DNA from 2 places in the Psychrilyobacter piezotolerans genome. Region 1 is predicted to be linked to the other one. Evidence: riboswitches for the same ligand, from Rfam matches in the RefSeq annotation. Region 1 holds a riboswitch; the other holds the start of a gene.
The links. Region 1 has a riboswitch for cobalamin ahead of DYH56_RS02220 (ABC transporter substrate-binding protein). Riboswitches for the same ligand answer to the same signal wherever they lie in the genome.
Positions count from the first base shown of each region.

Region 1 (4,339 bases):
CCTGTCTTTTTCATCCAGCATCAGGATAGTACCATAGAGGGAAGCAAAAACTCCTCCCCTCTCGATATCTCCCACAAGGATAACGGGAGAGTCGATTAACTCTGCCATCCCCATGTTGACTAAGTCTACATCTCTAAGGTTCATTTCGGCAGGAGAACCGCCACCCTCTAAAACCCCTATATCGTAATTAGTCTCAATGATCTTATAGTTTTTTAAAGCAATAGACTTAAAAAAATCGGTATTTTTAAAATATTCCTTGGCATCCATATTTTTATGGGGGATCCCTTCGATGATTATCTGTGAATCATTATCGGAATTTGGTTTCATTAAGATGGGATTCATATATGCCCGGGGAGGAGTATTGCATGCCTCTGCCTGTACGACTTGAGCCCGGCCCATCTCTAATCCATCTCTGTCAATATATGAGTTAAGAGCCATATTCTGGGATTTATAGGGTGCTACTTTATTACCATCTTTATAAAAAATCCTGGCTAAACCAGCTACGATGACACTTTTTCCTGTAGAAGATCCGGTTCCTTGAATCATAATTTTTTTATGTCTCATAATTTTTCTCCTTTTTAATATTTGTTTTTTAATTTTTCAGCTGATTCAGGGTGAAATATTTTTACCATCTCATAGATCCCCTGTGTAAGAGCACGGGGGCCGGGGAGATTAAAGATACTGTCATCCGCAATAATATAATACTTTTTATTTTTAATGGCAGTTAAAAAACGGTAGTTTTCCTCCATTAACATATTATCAATACTTCTCTGGCTTCCAAAAATAATATCCGGATTATTCAGGATCAGCTCCTCCAAGGAATATCTCCATCCGTCTTTTTCTCTGGCTATATTATCTCCCCCGGCTAATTCCATGAGGGAGTTAATAAAAGTATCCCCCCCCGGGGTGATATCGGTTTTACCGCTGCCTAAAACATAATAAACCCTTGGGATTTCTTGATCTTTCAATATATATCTGGTGTAGCTGATCTTATCTTTTAAGGAGGCATTTAATCCACGGGCTTCCGGACGTCTGCCCAGCAGAGTTCCTAAATCTACGATACTCCTATGAATCTCTGGTATATTTGTAGGGCTGCGATATTTAGTTGCTGCAATCTCCAAGGAATTTAGAGTAAGCATCAATTTTTCCCTGAAATGAGTCTCTGCGATGACCATGTCCGGATCTTTATCCAGCATGACCTCCAAATTTGGCTCAAACATAGTTCCCACAATATCAATATTTTCTACTTCCTCTGGATATACAGCAAATGATGTTCTTCCTACCAGGAGATCTTCTCCTCCCAGAGCAAATATTTTTTCTGTAATACCGGGAGAGAGGGAGATAACCCTTTTAGGAAAAGTATCCGGATTTTCAGGTTCAACAGATCTCATGATCCGATTGTTTTCCAGGTGGGCTCCATTTAATTCTAAAATAAGTTCCAATGGAAGATAATATTTTCCCCGGGATACAAATGGTTCAGACAGATATGTGTATTCCCTGTGTGGAGTGATGATCCTGCTGCCTTTGAGGTAATATTTCCCGACATCTGTATTTAAAATAAATGTATCTTTTGAGCTGTTTAAATCTACTCCTATTTTGTGAAATGAATTTATACTCATGAATATAGTACCTTTCCTGCTCAGAGTATCTAATCTGCTGATATTTACATAATTCATAGAATAAGAACTTATAAATAGGAGGAAATAGATGATTATTTTAGACATATGTTTAACCCCTTATGATATTTTATAGAATAAAAAAAGTACCCTTTGAGGTACTAAAAAACTTTTTACATAGTAAAAGTCATCTCCTTGTCCTCGCAAGAAAAATAAAAACACATTAGGCAGGTCTCCTGACTCAAGCTTTACCTTACTCCTACTCCTTCCCAGAAAAATCTAGTGGATCATGTAGTTTCATAACTTTTACAGTGGCGGGACCGTATGGGGGTTTAACCCATTTCCCTTTTAATCAAAATGAACCTATAGTGGATATAATTTTCTATATTCTATCATTTTTTGAAGGAAATCACCACTCAAAAATTTCAACAGGATATTGTCCAATCATTTGTCACAGCATTGGAATTTCATGATAAATATACAAAGGGGCATTCTGAAGCAGTGGCTTCATACAGTATTGAAATAGGTGAAGCCATGGGATTAAAGGGAAAAATCCTCTTGAAATTTTCAGTCTCCTAAGTATAAAATGACAGTTCTCCAGTATCTATTAATTGCCTTTACTATTATCTCCATAATTATGGTATAATATTAGTTGTTAAAAAATAAAGCTAGGAGATGAGGATGGTAAAAAAAGATAGATTAGGTCTTGGTTTAACTGCAGTTCTGCTCGTTGTGACTATATGGATATCCAAAAAATTTGGATGGAATGAAATAAATACAGCATTGATGCTGGGGATAGTTGTAGGAAATTTATTCTTAGGGAGAAAAGCATACAAGTTTTATCCTGGATTTAATTTTGCCAACAAAAAAATATTACCCATAGCAATTACATGTTTAGGAGTGAAGGTAAATTATATAATTCTTCTGGATTTAGGAGTAAAAATTATAGGTTTTGTGTTTTTAATGGTTGTGATGCTGCTGCTGACGGGGAAATATGTGGCTAAATTTATGGGTGAAAAAGAAGAATTTGGATTGCTGTTGGGATCTGGAGGGGTAGCGAGTATAGCCGGAACTTCAGAAGTACTTGGGGAGCCAGAGGAAGAATTTGCCCTGGCTATCATTGCCATGAATATTTTAGGGCTGACAGCCATGATGATCATGCCTGGTATATCGAGATTTTTAGGTTTTGATTCCACCCAGTCTGCTCTATATATAGGCGGGACTCTGAGTTCGTTTATCCATATAATACCTGCAGCTTATAGTATTGGAGCGGAATCTTTGGGGCTGGCACTCCTGATAAAAACAGGAAAATTATTATTTTTCCCCTTGGTTTTAATCTATATAGCCGGAACAAAAAAGAAAAAATCTACAGATGAAAAAAAAATGGAGAAAAAAAAAATAAAACTGCCTTTTTTTGTCAAAGGATTCATGGTTGTGGGAGTTATCTTTACAGCCTTGCAGTATGGGACAGAAAAAATAAATCTGCAGTGGTATATAGATGGAGTTAGATATTTAAAACTTATATTCAGCTATACTTTTAAATATCTGTTGATGTTTGCACTTATTGGAATAGGCGGTAAGATAAATATAAGGACTTTATTGGTTAACGGGAAAAGGCTGATCATATACTCACTGGTGCTTATGGTGGTACAGCTGGCCCTGGGAGCAGGGCTGGTAAAGATGTTTTATTAGAAATTAATAATCTTTACGGTTACTTAGTGAGCTGTGTCAAAATTATAAAGAATACTTAGTGTTATAAAAAATAGAAGGAGAATATAAATTATGAGAGAAATAAGAGAGATATTAAATTTAAAAGCTGAGATTGAGGATAAAGGGACAAGATTGGATGCTTTTTTAAGTGAAAAAATAGAGGGGTATACTAAGTCATACACACAAAAACTTATAGAAGATGAATTAGTAGAGATCATAGGCAAGAAAAAAACACGTCCTGGAAATAAATTAAAGGGGAATGAAGAGATAAAGGTAACTGTATTAGAAGATGAAGTTTTAGATGTTGTTGCTGAAGATATCCCATTGGACATAGTATATGAAGATGAGCATATTGTGATAATAAATAAAAAACCGGATATGGTAATCCATCCGGCAGCAGGACATCATAGCGGAACCTTGGTAAATGCAATAATGCATCATATAAAAGACCTGTCTACTATAAGCGGAGTAATCAGACCGGGTATAGTCCATAGACTGGACAAAAATACAAGCGGGCTTATTATTGTAGCAAAAACCAATGAAGCACATCTTAAATTAACGGAGATGTTTAAAGATAAGACTATAAAGAAAACATATCTTGCCATATGCAAGGGGAACCTGAAGAACAAAGAAGGTAGGATAGAAAACCAAATAGGCAGAGACAGTAAAGACAGAAAGAAGATGACTGTTGTCAGAGACAATGGTAGAACGGCTATAACTAATTATGAAGTAATAAATGAAGTTGAATACTTTAGTCTGGTAAAGGTAGATTTAGAAACTGGCAGAACTCACCAGATAAGGGTACATATGAAATATTTAAATCACTCAATACTGGGAGATGACGTATACGGGAAGGCTTCTAAAAAAGCAGACAGACAGATGCTGCATGCATATAAATTAGAATTCGATCATCCTATTACAGGGGAAAAGATGGAAATTACAGGAGATCTGCCAGAAGATTTCAAAAAGGTAATGGAAAATTTGGGATTGGAGTTTAAGGGATAAATTAACTC
Region 1 is NZ_QUAJ01000002.1:190,753-195,091, reverse strand. It holds gene DYH56_RS02225 (cobyric acid synthase) at 1-564, opposite strand, end outside; gene DYH56_RS02220 (ABC transporter substrate-binding protein) at 579-1,724, opposite strand; cobalamin riboswitch at 1,826-1,998, opposite strand; gene DYH56_RS02215 (hypothetical protein) at 2,016-2,195, shown strand; gene DYH56_RS02210 (putative sulfate exporter family transporter) at 2,298-3,308, shown strand; gene DYH56_RS02205 (RluA family pseudouridine synthase) at 3,399-4,331, shown strand.

Region 2 (4,339 bases), on a different contig from region 1:
ACAATGAAAATCATGAAATAGATAAATTTGAGAAAAAAAACCAGGAATTTCAAGAAGCTAAAAAAGAAACTTATAGAACCACTGCTGTTTTCTTTTCGGGAATCCATATATTTATGAACCTTATGCAGTTTATAGTGGTATTTTATGGTGGTTATTTAATAATGCACGGGGAGTTGACCTATGGTATTTTAATTAGTTTTTTACTATACTGCTATAGATTTATGGAGCCTATCAGAAAGATGATGATCTTAGTCCAGAGTTATCAAAAAGGAATGGCAGGATATAGGAGATTTCAGGGGATGATGGAAATAATTCCGCAGATTAAAGATATAGAAAATCCATTGATTTTAAAGGAAATAAATGGGAATATAGAGCTAAAAGATGTAAAGTTTTCCTATAATAAATCATCTGAAGAATTAGATAAAGACCAATCACTGATTTTGAATAAATTCAATTTAAAAATAAAATCTGGGGAAAGTATAGCCATAGTCGGATCCAGTGGTGTAGGGAAATCAACTATTTCAAATCTGATTCCAAGATTTTATGACATTGATTCTGGAAGTATCACCATAGATGGAAAGGAGATAAGTAAGATAAAGTTGAGTTCCCTCCGGGAAAATATAGGTATTGTGCCCCAGGAGGCATTTTTATTTGGAGGAACTATAGGGGAGAATATAGGGTACGGTAAGCTGGGTGCAACGAGAGATGAATTAATAGAAGCATCTAAAAAAGCTAATATATATGAGTTTATAAGTAGCCTGCCAAAGGGATTTGATACCCTGGTAGGAGAAAGGGGGGTAAAACTTTCAGGAGGACAAAAACAAAGGATATCTATAGCCAGGATATTTTTAAAAAATCCTAAGATCTTAATCTTGGATGAAGCTACGGCATCGTTGGATAATATTACGGAAAAACTCATCCAGGAAGCCCTCATGACATTATCTAAAGACAGGACCACCATAACTATAGCTCACAGGCTGTCCACCATTATTAATTCCGACAGAATTGTGGTTATGGATAAAGATGGTGTAGTGGAGACGGGAACCCATGAAGAGTTATTAAAATTAAAGGGATCCTATGCTAAACTTTACCGGTAGAGAATTAACTAATAAGAAGCTCTCAAGATGATGAGAAGAACTGATAAAAAACTAAGACATTAACCGTGAATTACGGTATTCAACATAGATTCAGCACAAAGAAAAGAGAACACAGAGGTACACGAAGATTAATTTCTAGGTTTAAAATCAAGAAAAAATACTTTGTGAGCCTCTTTATCTTATTTCTTAGTGATGAGGTTTTATAGGCTTTAATTGGTGTGGATTGGTGGAACACATTTAACTTTTTTGATTAAATTAGATTTAATTAAAAAGTTAATACTCGTGTATCAGTCAGATTTTAGTCGGGGTCAAAAGTATTTGAAATTCATTAAAAAAAATTAATTTATAATCAATAAAATTAATGTTAAGTTAAAAGAAATATATTGTAAAAAAAAAGTAAACATGGTATAAATTCAGTAACAATTTAATAAAATATAATCTTGGTTCGATTTGTATCGATTAAAAGGGAAGTGGGTGAAAATCCTACACGGTCCCGCCACTGTAAGACGGACGAAAATAGCATACCACTGAAGTGATTCGGGAAGGGCTATGAGTAGGGTAAAGTCAAGTCAGGAGACCTGCCAGATTATTTTTACGAACTTGCGAGGACGAGGATGTAGACATTTGTATTTTGGTATATAAAATGTTTTAGGTCTCTAAGTTTTAGGGGCCTTTTTTATTATTTAAAAGTTTAGAAAAACATGGATTATGCTTACCTGGATGCAACGTCATGTTGTTTTTATTCTCAAAATTAAATTTAGGAGGAGAAAAAATGAAAAAAATGTTAGTGGTGTTGGTAATGTTGGCAATGGGGATCTCTTTATTTGCGAATGGAGCAAAATCAAATGATTTTGATCTGAAAAAGGGGGAGAAGAAAGCAATATTGCTGGTGAGTTTTGGAACAACTTTTCCTGAAACAAGGGAAAAAACTATAGGTGCATTGGAGAAAGAATTTAAAGCTGATTATCCTGATTTTAAAGTAGTTACTGCTTTTACATCCAGAATAATTATGAGAAGAATCAAAGAAAATGAGGGGATTACCTATGATAACCCCAGTGAAGCATTGAAGAAATTAAAAAAAGACGGGTATACCCATGTATTGGTGCAGGGGACCCATATTATGAACGCTATTGAATCTGAAACATTAAAAACGGAAGTAGAAAGCTATAAGGGAGACTTTAAAGTACTAAAAGTAAGTACTCCGTTACTTACCAGTGTAGAGGATTATAAAGAGGTTGTTAAGGCACTAAAGCCGACTTATAAAAATTTAAAGAAAGATGAAGCTGTGGTATTTATCGGACATGGTACCCACCATCCTGGGAACTCTGCTTATTCCATGCTGGAGCATGTATTCCACGGTGAAGGGGTTAAAAATGCATTTTTAGGAACTGTAGAAGGGTATCCTGCATTGGATGACGTCATTGCGGGTTTAAAGAAAGCTAAAATAAAAAAAGTAGAATTATATCCGTTTATGATCGTAGCAGGAGATCATGCAAACAATGATATTGCTGTGGATATGAAGGAAGAGTTAGAAAAAAATGGATTTACTGTAAAAGCTCACCTGGTTGGATTGGGGGAAAATAAGGAAATCAGGAAGATATTTGTTGAACATGCAGAATTCGGGTTGACTCATGAGGAAGAAAATATGTTAGCCAAAAAGAAAGAATATGCAAATGGGAAGCAGCCCCTTTAATCTATGAAAAAACATTTTAAATTATGGACGACAATTGGAATAATACTATTAATCCTTTCAATATTCTTCTACCTTCAAATGGGATATATAAAAATTCCATTGAAGGAAGTGGTGGAGAGTATCAAAGGCGGGGAGGGAGCTCCTAACTGGTATATTATCCATGAAGTGAGGTTACCGAGGATTCTCACTTCGATCTTAATAGGTTCAATTTTATCCATGTGCGGATTGGTGTTTCAGGGGGTTTTATTAAACCCCCTGGCTGATCCATATACATTGGGAATCTCCAGCGGTGCATCATTTGGTGCGGCGCTGGCTATAGTCTTAAATATAACAATTTTTGGAATTTTCAGTACACATATAGTTTCATTTATATTTGCAATCCTCTGTCTGACAGTTGTTATTCAGATGGGTTCTTTTGAAAGGAAGATGAATCCCACTTCTATAATATTAGGAGGGATAATAATAGGAGCTTTCTTTTCTGCAGGACTGAGTTTTTTAAAATATTTAGCTGATGAAGGTGTAGGAGCCATTATATTTTGGCTCCTTGGAAGCTTTACCGGGAAATCCTGGATGGAAGTGGGTATTTTAAGTGCAGTATGGGTCTTTGGATTCATATTTTTCTGCTATTATGCAGAAGATTTAAATATCTTAGCCTTAGGAGAAAAAAGTGCTATCTCTTTGGGGATAAACCCCAGTAAGATCAGGAGGATATTGCTGGTTGTCAGCTCTATCTTGTCGGCTGTGGCAGTTTCCACCTGCGGGATAATAGGATTTGTAGGATTGGTAGTTCCCCATCTTCTGCGGTTTATTCTGGGAACGGACAATAAAAAGCTGGTTATAGGCTGTGCCATATGGGGCGGGGTCATTATGGGAGCTGCAGATAATGTAGTCCGGGTAGTATTGCCAAATGATATTCCTGTAGGAGTAATCACATCACTGCTGGGAGCACCGTTCTTTGCGCTGATTTTTAGGAAAAAGATGGGAGGAGGAAGTCTGAGATGATAGATATAAAGAAAATAAATTATTCTATAGACGGAACTCAAATTTTGGATAACCTGTCTTTTAAGTTTGAAAAGGGTAAATTTTACGGGATCTTAGGCCCAAATGGAAGCGGAAAGACTACATTTTTGGATGTTTTAAGCGGGTATAAAAATGCTCCAGATTCTGAGATTTATATAGAAAATAAGGAATTAAAGGAATATTCCCCTTTGAAGTTAGCAAAAAAAATTGCAATAGTACCGCAAAAATTTGATATAGTATTTCCTTTTTCTGTCTCCGATATACTGGAGATGGGAAGGTATCCCTATAAGAAAAAGTTTTTCAGTTTACAAAAATCAGATTATGAGGTTATCGACAGGGTGATAAAAGAGATAGGCTTAGAAGAATTTTTAGATAAAGAAATAACTGCCCTCAGCGGCGGGGAGGAACAGAGGGTTATATTTGGAAAGGCTCTGATTCAGACAACACCAATCTTATTCTTAGACGAGTCAACCTCTAATTTGGATCCTTACTATTCCCATACCTTACTGAGCCTTGTAAGAAAAAGAGT
Region 2 is NZ_QUAJ01000007.1:5,019-9,357, forward strand. It holds gene DYH56_RS05220 (ABC transporter ATP-binding protein) at 1-1,097, shown strand, start outside; cobalamin riboswitch at 1,521-1,697, shown strand; gene DYH56_RS05225 (sirohydrochlorin cobaltochelatase) at 1,870-2,790, shown strand; gene DYH56_RS05230 (FecCD family ABC transporter permease) at 2,794-3,792, shown strand; gene DYH56_RS05235 (ABC transporter ATP-binding protein) at 3,789-4,339, shown strand, end outside.
Region 2: linked by a shared signal. The riboswitch ahead of DYH56_RS05225 (sirohydrochlorin cobaltochelatase) and the one ahead of DYH56_RS02220 (ABC transporter substrate-binding protein) in region 1 are both predicted to bind cobalamin.